2 regions of the Streptomyces sp. NPDC006743 genome follow, and region 1 is predicted to be linked to the other one. Evidence: riboswitches for the same ligand, from Rfam matches in the RefSeq annotation. Region 1 holds a riboswitch; the other holds the start of a gene.

What was found. A riboswitch is a leader RNA that binds a small molecule or an ion and turns the genes downstream of it on or off. The one in region 1 is predicted to bind thiamine pyrophosphate.
Region 2: linked by a shared signal. The riboswitch ahead of thiO (glycine oxidase ThiO) and the one ahead of ABZ719_RS09825 (cytosine permease) in region 1 are both predicted to bind thiamine pyrophosphate.

The regions. Positions count from the first base shown of each region.
Region 1 covers NZ_JBEYJA010000008.1:128,266-132,660, reverse strand. The annotation lists gene ABZ719_RS09840 (DUF979 domain-containing protein) at 1-247, shown strand, start outside; gene pcp (pyroglutamyl-peptidase I) at 328-978, shown strand; gene ABZ719_RS09830 (DUF2891 domain-containing protein) at 978-1,997, shown strand; TPP riboswitch at 2,025-2,118, shown strand; gene ABZ719_RS09825 (cytosine permease) at 2,108-3,511, shown strand; gene ABZ719_RS09820 (hypothetical protein) at 3,959-4,081, shown strand; gene ABZ719_RS09815 (universal stress protein) at 4,246-4,395, opposite strand, start outside.
Region 2 covers NZ_JBEYJA010000002.1:226,906-231,300, forward strand. The annotation lists gene ABZ719_RS02500 (thiazole synthase) at 1-470, opposite strand, end outside; gene thiS (sulfur carrier protein ThiS) at 474-686, opposite strand; gene thiO (glycine oxidase ThiO) at 683-1,849, opposite strand; TPP riboswitch at 1,847-1,958, opposite strand; gene ABZ719_RS02515 (hypothetical protein) at 2,011-2,352, shown strand; gene ABZ719_RS02520 (FAD-dependent oxidoreductase) at 2,528-3,757, shown strand; gene ABZ719_RS02525 (Rv2175c family DNA-binding protein) at 3,836-4,201, shown strand; gene thiE (thiamine phosphate synthase) at 4,373-4,395, shown strand, end outside.

The sequences.
Region 1 (4,395 bases):
GACCGCGGCGATCGGCTGGCCCGTCCTGATCGAGCAGATGCACGGCAACGAGGCCGCCGTCCTCGCCATCGGCATGCTGGCGGGTTTCGCCGGCACGCTGTGCACGCCGATGGCCGCCAACTTCAACATCGTCCCGGCCACCCTGCTCGAACTGAAGGACCAGTACGGGCCGATCAAGGCGCAGATCCCGACGGCACTGCCGCTCCTGGTCTGCTGCACCGTGATCATGGCGGTCTTCGCCTTCTGAGCCGCCCGGCCGGCACCGCGCGCCGACCCCCGCGCCTGCCCGGCCCGTCCCCCGTCGTCCCCCCCCGTGAAGGAAGTCCCATGACCCGTGTGCTCGTCACCGGCTTCGCCCCCTTCGGCGGCGAGACAGTGAACCCCTCCTGGCAGGCGGCCTCCCTCCTGGCCGCCGAGCCGCCCGCCGGGCTCACGGTCACCGCCGCCGAACTCCCCTGCGTCTTCGCCACCTCCCTCGGCGCGCTGCGGGACGCCGTCCGCTCCTGCGCCCCCGACCTGGTCCTGTGCCTGGGCCAGGCGGGCGGCCGTCCCGGTGTCACCGTCGAACGTGTCGGCATCAACCTCGACGACGCCCGCATCCCCGACAACGACGGCGCGCAGCCGGTGGACGAACCGGTCGTGCCCGGCGGCCCCGCCGCCTACTTCTCCTCGCTGCCCGTCAAGGCCTGCGTCGCCGCCGTGCGCGCGGCCGGGGTCCCGGCCGCCGTGTCCCACACCGCCGGGACCTTCGTCTGCAACCACGTCGCCTACGGCCTCGGCCACCTGATCGCCACCGAGTTCCCGCACGTCCGCGGGGGTTTCGTGCACGTGCCCTGGGCGCCCGAGCAGGTCACCGACGGCACCGCCCCGGCCCTGGAGCCCGCCACCGTCGCCCGCGGACTGCGCGCCCTGCTGGTCGCCGCCGCCACCACCCCCGCGGGCCAGGACCTGAAGACCACCGAGGGGGCCACCCACTGATGCCGCTCGCCTCCTACGCGGTGCCCTTCGCCCGGCTCGCCCTCGCCAACATCACCCGCGAATACCCCAACTTCCCCGCCCACCTGGTCACCTCGGCCGGACAGGACGTGCGGCCGAGCACCCTGCACCCGGCCTTCTACGGTGCCTACGACTGGCACTCCTCGGTCCACATGCACTGGCTGCTCGTGCGCATGCTGCGCCGCCACGGGGCGACACCCGCGCTCGCCGGGACGGCGCCGTTCACCGAGGTGCTCGACCGGCACCTCACCCCGGACGCCCTCGCCGTCGAAGCCGCCTACCTCCTGGAGCGGCCCTCCTTCGAGCGGCCCTACGGCTGGGCGTGGCTGGTCGCGCTCGCCGCCGAGTGCCGGGCGTACGGGGGCGCCGCCGGCGCACGCTGGAGCGAGGCGCTGGCACCGGCCGTCGCCGCCGTCGACCGGCTGCTGGCCGACTGGCTGCCGAAGGCCACCTATCCGGTGCGCCACGGCAACCACCCCAACAGCGCCTTCGCGCTCGGTCTCCTCCTGGACGCCGGGGAACTGTCCGCCACGACCACCGAGGCCGTGCGCGAACGCCTGCTGGCCTGGTTCGCCGACGACCACGACGCCCCCGCGCACTGGGAGCCCTCGGGCCAGGACTTCCTGTCGCCCGCGCTGAGCGAGGCCGACGCGATGCGCCGGGTGCTCGACGCGGAGCGGTTCGCGCGGTGGCTCGACCGCTTCCTGCCCGCGCTGCGCTCCGGCGCCCCCTGCCCGCTCCTGGACGTGCCCGTCGTCTCCGACCACGCCGATCCGCAGATCGGTCACCTGCTGGGCCTCGCCCTGAGCAGGGCCGCCGCGCTGCGGTCGATCGCCGGGGCGCTGCCGGCCGGCCCGGTCCGCGGCCGTCTGGCCGAGGCGGCCGAGGCGCACCTCGCCGCGGGCCTGCCCGCCGTGGAACGCGGCGACTTCACCACCGACCACTGGCTGGCCACCTTCGCCGTGCTGGCGCTCGACGTGCCGGACCCGGGCGAGGCCTGACGGCGGGCCGGGCTATCCTGGCGGCCGTACCTGGACACGGGGTGCCCCCGCGGGGGCTGAGATCACACCCGTCGAACCTGAACCAGTTAGGACTGGCGGAGGGATGTCACATGTCATGGCCGCATGCCCGCACCGAGCCGGCCGTCGCCGGCCCGCGGCACGTCTTCGACGGACGGATGCCGACGGCCCCCGGTGATCTGCGGATGGAGGCACGCGGCATCACGCCGGTGCCCGAGGACAGCCGCTACGGCGGCCCGGGGCGGCTGTTCACCGTCTGGTTCGCCCCCAACCTGACCATGACCGGCGTGTTCACCGGCACCGTCGGCATCGCGCTCGGACTGGACGCCGGCACCGCCCTCGCCGCCGTGGTGCTCGGCACCCTGCTCGGCGCGGTGCCCACCGCCTACCTGGGCACCTGGGGAAGCCGCACCGGCGCGGCGCAGATGCCGCTGGCCCGCCTGGCCTTCGGCGGGGCCGTCACCGTGCCGGCCGCGCTGCAGTGGCTGTCGTCCATCGCCTGGGACGCGCTGATCGGCCTGTTCGGCGGGGAGGCGCTGGCCCAGTTGTGCGGCTGGCCGTTCTGGGCCGGAGTCCTGGTGATGATGGCCGGCCAGGGCGCCCTGGGCGTGCTCGGCTACGAGGCGATCCACCGGCTGCAGACCGTGATGACGTTCGCACTCGCCGCCGCCTTCACCGTCCTCGCGGTCAAGCTCCTGAGCCACGCCCACCCGGCGGCCACGGCCGGCACCGCGCACGGCGCCGACAGGGCCGGCGCGTTCGTCCTGACCTGCACGGTCGCACTGAGTCTGGCCCTGTCCTGGGCTCCGTACGCCAGTGACTTCAGCCGTTACCTGCCCCGCTCGGCGTCCCGGCCGGGCATGTTCTGGTGCACCCTGCTCGGCATCGGCCTGTCCTTCGTGGCGGTGCAGGCGCTCGGCCTGTGGGGCGCCGCCGAGTTCACCGACCAGACCGCCCACGGCGTCGACACCCTGCTCGGCGGGGGCCCGCTCGGCGCCTTCGGACTCCTCTCGATCGCGCTCGCGGCCCTGTGCAGCAACGCCATGAACGACTACAGCGGGTCGCTGGCCCTGCAGACCATGGGCGTACGCCTGCCCCGGCCGCTCGCCGCCGCCCTCGCCGCCCTGCTCGGCTTCCCGCTGGTGCTGTGGATGCACGCGGCCGACACCACCGCCCGCTTCCAGAACGTCCTGCTGTTCGTCGGGTACTGGATCCCCGCGTTCGTCGCGATCGTCATCGTGGACTGGGCGGCCCGGGCCCGGGCCCGCGGCGGCCGCCCGGTCGAGCTGTCGCACGAGACGGCCCGCCCGCAGTCCTGGTGGCCGGCGCTCACCGCGTTCGCCGTCGCCTTCGCCGTGTCCGTGCCGTTCATGAACACGGGCCTGTACACCGGCCCGGCCGCCCGGTCCCTGCACGGCGCCGATCTCGCCTACCCGGTGGGATTCGTGGCGGCCCTGCTCGTCTACGCGCCGCTGCGCGCACGGCGTCTGCGCTGAGAGCCGCGAACAAAGGGCAAAAGGGGAGTCCGATCGGCTCGCGGCGTCCGGTGCGTGCGAGCGCCAGGCGCCGGAAGGTCCTTGTGGCGGAGCTTCAGGGCCTTCCGGCAACGCCGCGAGCGTGCGTGCCGGGCGTCGAGCCGGGCGCCCCTTCTGTGCGCAGCTCTCAGGCACGCGCGACGCGCTCGGGGCGGCGCGCCGGAGGCGGGAACGGCGCTACCACCCCCGGGAGCGCCGCGCCACTCGAAGGCGCGGGAGGGCGGGCACCATGGCCCCGACACCCGGGGCGCGGCAAGGGCGCGGCTGCCGCACCGGTCACGGCCTCAGCAGTCACACCGGCAACGAAGTGCGCTTTAGCCCATTCGGCCCCACACTGAGAAGTGCCTCGCCGCGTGCGGCTCGCGGGGCCGGGTGAAGAGTCCGCCGGTGCTCCCCTCGGGAGGCTCCATGGTTCTGGTAGCGCTGTGCACTCCGATCGCGATGATGCTCCTCCTGCTGGGGATGGACGCCTTCGAGGAACTCCTGTCCCGCTGGTCGACCGACCCCGACGAGGAGCAGCCGGAGCCCTGACACCGGCCGGGCCGTCCGGGAGCGGCCGAAGCCCGGGCAGGGGAACGACGGGACGGCGGAACAGCGCTCCGTGAGTCGTCCGGAGCGCTGTTCCGTCATGTGCGGGACCGCGCCGGAACCGCCCTTGGGGGGCAGCTCTCCAGGGCCGCGGTGCCCTGTCCGGGTCAGTTCCGCCCGGTCGCGGTGCCGTCCTCGGGGGCCAGGAGGACGGCGATGCGGCTGGCGTGCGCGACGGCGTCGCTGACCCGCGGGCTGATGAACGCCTCCAGGGCGCTGCGGTGGTGGTGGCCGAGGACCAGGAGGTCGGCCCCGAA
Region 2 (4,395 bases), on a different contig from region 1:
GGCGAGCCCAGCGGCATGACCGCGGCGCAGCCGACGTCCTCCAGCTTCCGGGCGAGCACCGGGTCGTCGTTCGTGTACGGCAGCACCGTGAAGCCGTCGTCGACCAGGGTCTCCGCCGCGTCCAGCAGCTCGATCGGGTCCGGCAGCAGGGTGCGCTCGTCGGCGATGACCTCCAGTTTGACCAGGTCGGTGCCGAGCGCCTCCCGGGCGAGACGGGCCGTGAGCACCGCCTCGCCCGCCGTGAAGCAGCCCGCGGTGTTGGGCAGCACCCGGATGCCGAGCCTCTCCAGCACGGACAGCACGGAGCCGTGCACGGAGGGGTCCACCCGGCGCATCGCGACCGTGGTCAGCTCCGTGCCGGAGGCCACCAGGGAGCGTTCGAGGACGTCCAGGCTGGGCGCACCGCCGGTGCCCATGATCAGCCGGGACGTGAAGGACGTACCACCGAGGACGAAGGGGTCGTCGGCCATGGGTCAGCCTCCTTGGACGGCGGTGAGGATCTCGACGCGGTCGCCCTCGGCCAGGGCGGTGGAGGGCCACCGGTCGCGCGGCACGACGGTCTCGTTGAGGGCGGCGGCCACCCCGGAGGGCGCCGCGGTCAGGGTCCGTACGACGGCGTCGAGGGCCGTGCCGGGCGAGAACTCGCGCGGCACGCCGTTGACGGAGATGCGGACGGGGGTGCTCATGCGGACTGCTCCGTGAGGGTGGCGGCGTGGAAACGCCGAGGGCTGAAGGGGCGGGCCTCGTCCGGCAGCTCGCCGGTGGCCAGGACGTGCGCCATGACGTCACCGGTGACCGGGGTGAGCAGCACCCCGTTGCGGTAGTGCCCGGTGGCCACCAGCAGCCCGTCCAGGCCGGTCGGGCCGAGCAGCGGCGCGTTGTCGGGGGAGCCGGGGCGCAGCCCGGCGCGGGTCTCGGTCAGCGGCAGCTCGGTGATGCCGGGCACCAGCTCGTGCGCGTCGCGCAGCAGCTCGTAGACGCCGCCCGCCGTCACCGTGGTGTCCCAGCCCAGCTCCTCGCTGGTGGCCCCGACGACCAGCTCGCCGCTGAGCCGCGGCACCAGGTAGAGGTGGCCGCCGCGCACCACGGCCCGCACCGTGCGGCTCAGGAACGGCGCGTACCGCTGGGGCACGGTCAGCCGGAGCACCTGCCCCTTCACCGGCCGCACCGGCGGCAGCAGGTCGTCCGGGACCCCGGCGAGGCGTCCGCTGAGGCTGCCGGCGGCCAGTACCACCTGCCCGGCGCCGAGCGCGGTGCCCTCGCGCAGCACGCAGCCCGTGGCCCGCTCCCGTTCGACGGTGAGCCGCTCGGCCCAGGCGCGGTGGAAGACCACGCCCGTGCGCTCGCAGGCCACGACCAGGGCGGCGGCCAGCCGCCGCGGGTCGATCTGGTGGTCGCCGTCCACCCGGAGCCCGCCGCGCACGCCCGGCGCGAGCATCGGCTCCAGGCGCCGGCACTCGCGCCCCGACAGCCACTCCGACTCCAGCCCCGAGCGGTGTTGCAGGGCGTGCAGTTCCCGCAGGTGGGCGCGGTCGTCGGCGTCCAGCGCGACGGCCAGCGTGCCGCACCTGCGGTAGCCGAGGTCGTGGCCGGTCACCTCGGTCAGCTCGGCCGCGAAATCCGGGTAGCGGCGGGCCGAGGCCAGGTTCAGGCCGAGCAGGGTCTCCTCGCCGTAGTGCAGTTCCGTGACGGCGGCCAGCATCCCGGCCGCCACCTGCGCGGCACCGCCGCCCGGCTCGGGGTCCACCACGGCCGCGGACAGTCCGCGCCGGGCGGCGCGCCAGGCGGTCACGAGCCCGATGATCCCGCCCCCGATGACGAGGACGTCGGACGTACGTGGCAACGACATGGGCGTCCAGCCCCTCCCTTCGCCGGCATGACCCGGATCAGGTTCGTACGGTCGGAGGCCGCCAGCCTCCCTCTCAGCCCGGTGCGTCCGGGCTCCCGCGAGTGCTTGTACGGTGGCCACCCTAGTCCTTGGAGCAGCGCTTTTGTAAGGGAGCCTCCCGTATGCCGCCCTCGCTGGACGGTCTCGTCCTCGCCCCCGTCGCCGATCAGGCCCCCGGTCAGGTGGGCACCCGGACCCGCTTCACGTACCACGAACGGGGCGGGGAGATCTGGGCCGAGTACGCGGGCGGCGACGTCGTCCGCGGTCACCTGGTGGGCACCAGGGAGGGCGACCGGCTCGACTTCCGGTACGTCCAGCTCAAGCACGACGGCACGACCTCCTCGGGGCACTGCGTCTCCACGGTGGTGGAACTGCCCGACGGGCGGGTGCGGTTGGAGGAGAGCTGGGAGTGGGAGTCGCAGGCGGGGAGCGGCACGAGCGTGGTGGAACAGGTGGGCGACTGACGGCGGCGGGCGCGGCGCGGCCCGGCGGGGGCGGCGTGACCTCGGCCGGCGGGACAGGGAACCGGCGGGCGTGGCACGGCCTCGGCCGGCGGGACAGGGACGCGGCGGGCGTTGTGGAGCACGTCACTCCGCACGCCCCCTGACTGACTGAACGTCAGCTGACTATGGTGATCAGGTGAGCGAGCAGACGCAGGAACAGGGCACCGCCCAGCCGCGGCGGGTGGTCGTCGCCGGCGCGGGCATGGCCGGTGTGCAGACCGCGGTCGCGCTGCGCGAGCAGGGCTTCACCGGCACGATCACACTGATCGGCGCCGAACCCCACCAGCCCTACGACCGGCCACCGCTGTCCAAGGCCGTCCTGCTCGGCAAGGCCGAGGGGTCCGCCTTCGACGTCGACTTCGAGGCGCTCGGCCTGGAGCTGCGGCTCGGCTGCGAGGCCCTGGCCGTCCGCTCCGAAGCACATGTGCTCGACACCTCCGAAGGACCCGTCCCCTACGACGTCCTCGTCCTCGCCACCGGCGCCGAGCCGGTGCGGCTGCCCGGCGCGGAGGACGTCCCCGGCGTGCACCTGCTGCGCACCCTGGACGACGCCGGACGGCTGCGGCCGGTCCTCGCCGAGCAGCACGACGTCGTCGTGGTCGGCGCCGGCTGGATCGGCGCCGAGTTCGCCACGGCCGCGCGCGAGGCGGGCTGCGCGGTGACGGTCGTGGAGGCCGCCGACCGGCCGCTGGCCGGTGTGCTGCCCGCCGAGGTGGCCGCCCCGATGACCGCCTGGTACGCCGACAGCGGCACCGTGCTGCGCACCCGCGCGCGCGTGGCACGCGTCGAGCCCGGCGCGGTCGTGCTCGACGACGGCTCACGGCTGCCCGCGGGCGCCGTCGTCGTCGGCATCGGCGCCCGCCCCGCGACCGCCTGGCTGGCGGGCTCCGGCGTCGAGCTGGGCGAGCGCGGAGAGGTGCTCGCCGACGACCACCTGCGCACCAGCGTGCAGGACGTGTACGCGGTCGGCGACTGCGCCTCCTTCCCGTCGGGCCGGTACGGCGAACGCCTGCTGGTCCACCACTGGGACAACGCGCTCCAGGGCCCGCGCACGGTCGCCGCCAACGTGATCGGCCTGACCCCGGCCGTCTACGACCCGGTGCCGTACTTCTGGTCCGAGCAGTTCGGCCGCTTCGTGCAGTACGCCGGCCACCACACCGCGGCCGACGCCACCGTCTGGCGCGGCGAGCCCTCCGGCCCGGCCTGGACGGTGTGCTGGCTGCGCGACACCCGGCTGGTCGCCCTGTTGGCGGTCGGCCGCCCGCGGGATCTCGCCCAGGGCCGACGGCTGATCGAGGCCGGTGCGGTGATGGACGCGGGGCTGCTGGCGGACCCGTCGAGGCCGCTGAAGACGGCCACCGCGTAGCCCGCTCGCCGGACGGTCTCCGCCCAGGTGGACGGGGTCGGCTTCCGAGTGTCGGTGGCAGATGGCACGCTTGGTCCCGTGACCGAGATTGACGCGAAGACCGATGCGCTCGTCCCCGCCTGGCTGACCCTGCCCGACATCGCCGAGATGCTCGGCGTCGACGTGACGCGTGTGCGGCAGCTGGTCAAGGAGGGCCAGCTCATCGCCGTACGCCGCGGTGAGAACCGCGCGCTGCACGTCCCCGCCGCCTTCATCGACGGGGACAAGGTCGTCAAGGGCCTGTCCGGGACCCTGACGCTCCTGCGGGACGACGGCTTCACGGTCGAAGAGATGATCGAGTGGCTCTTCACCCCCGACCCGACCCTGCCCGGCACCCCCGCGCAGGCCCTGAGCGAGAATCGCGGCACGGAGGTGAAGCGCCGCGCCCAGGCGCTCGCCGTCTGACGCCGGGCGCCACCGACAGGGCGGCCCGCCGGCAGGGCCGCCCGCCGCCCGGACCGAACCGTTCGTCCGGCGTACGGGTACCGCCGCCGTGCCCCGGGCCCCCGCCCGGGCCACGGAGCCGCGGCCCGTACGCCATCGACACCACCGCAACCCACCACGGGGGGACCACGCATGTCCGACACCGCCGCAGCCGC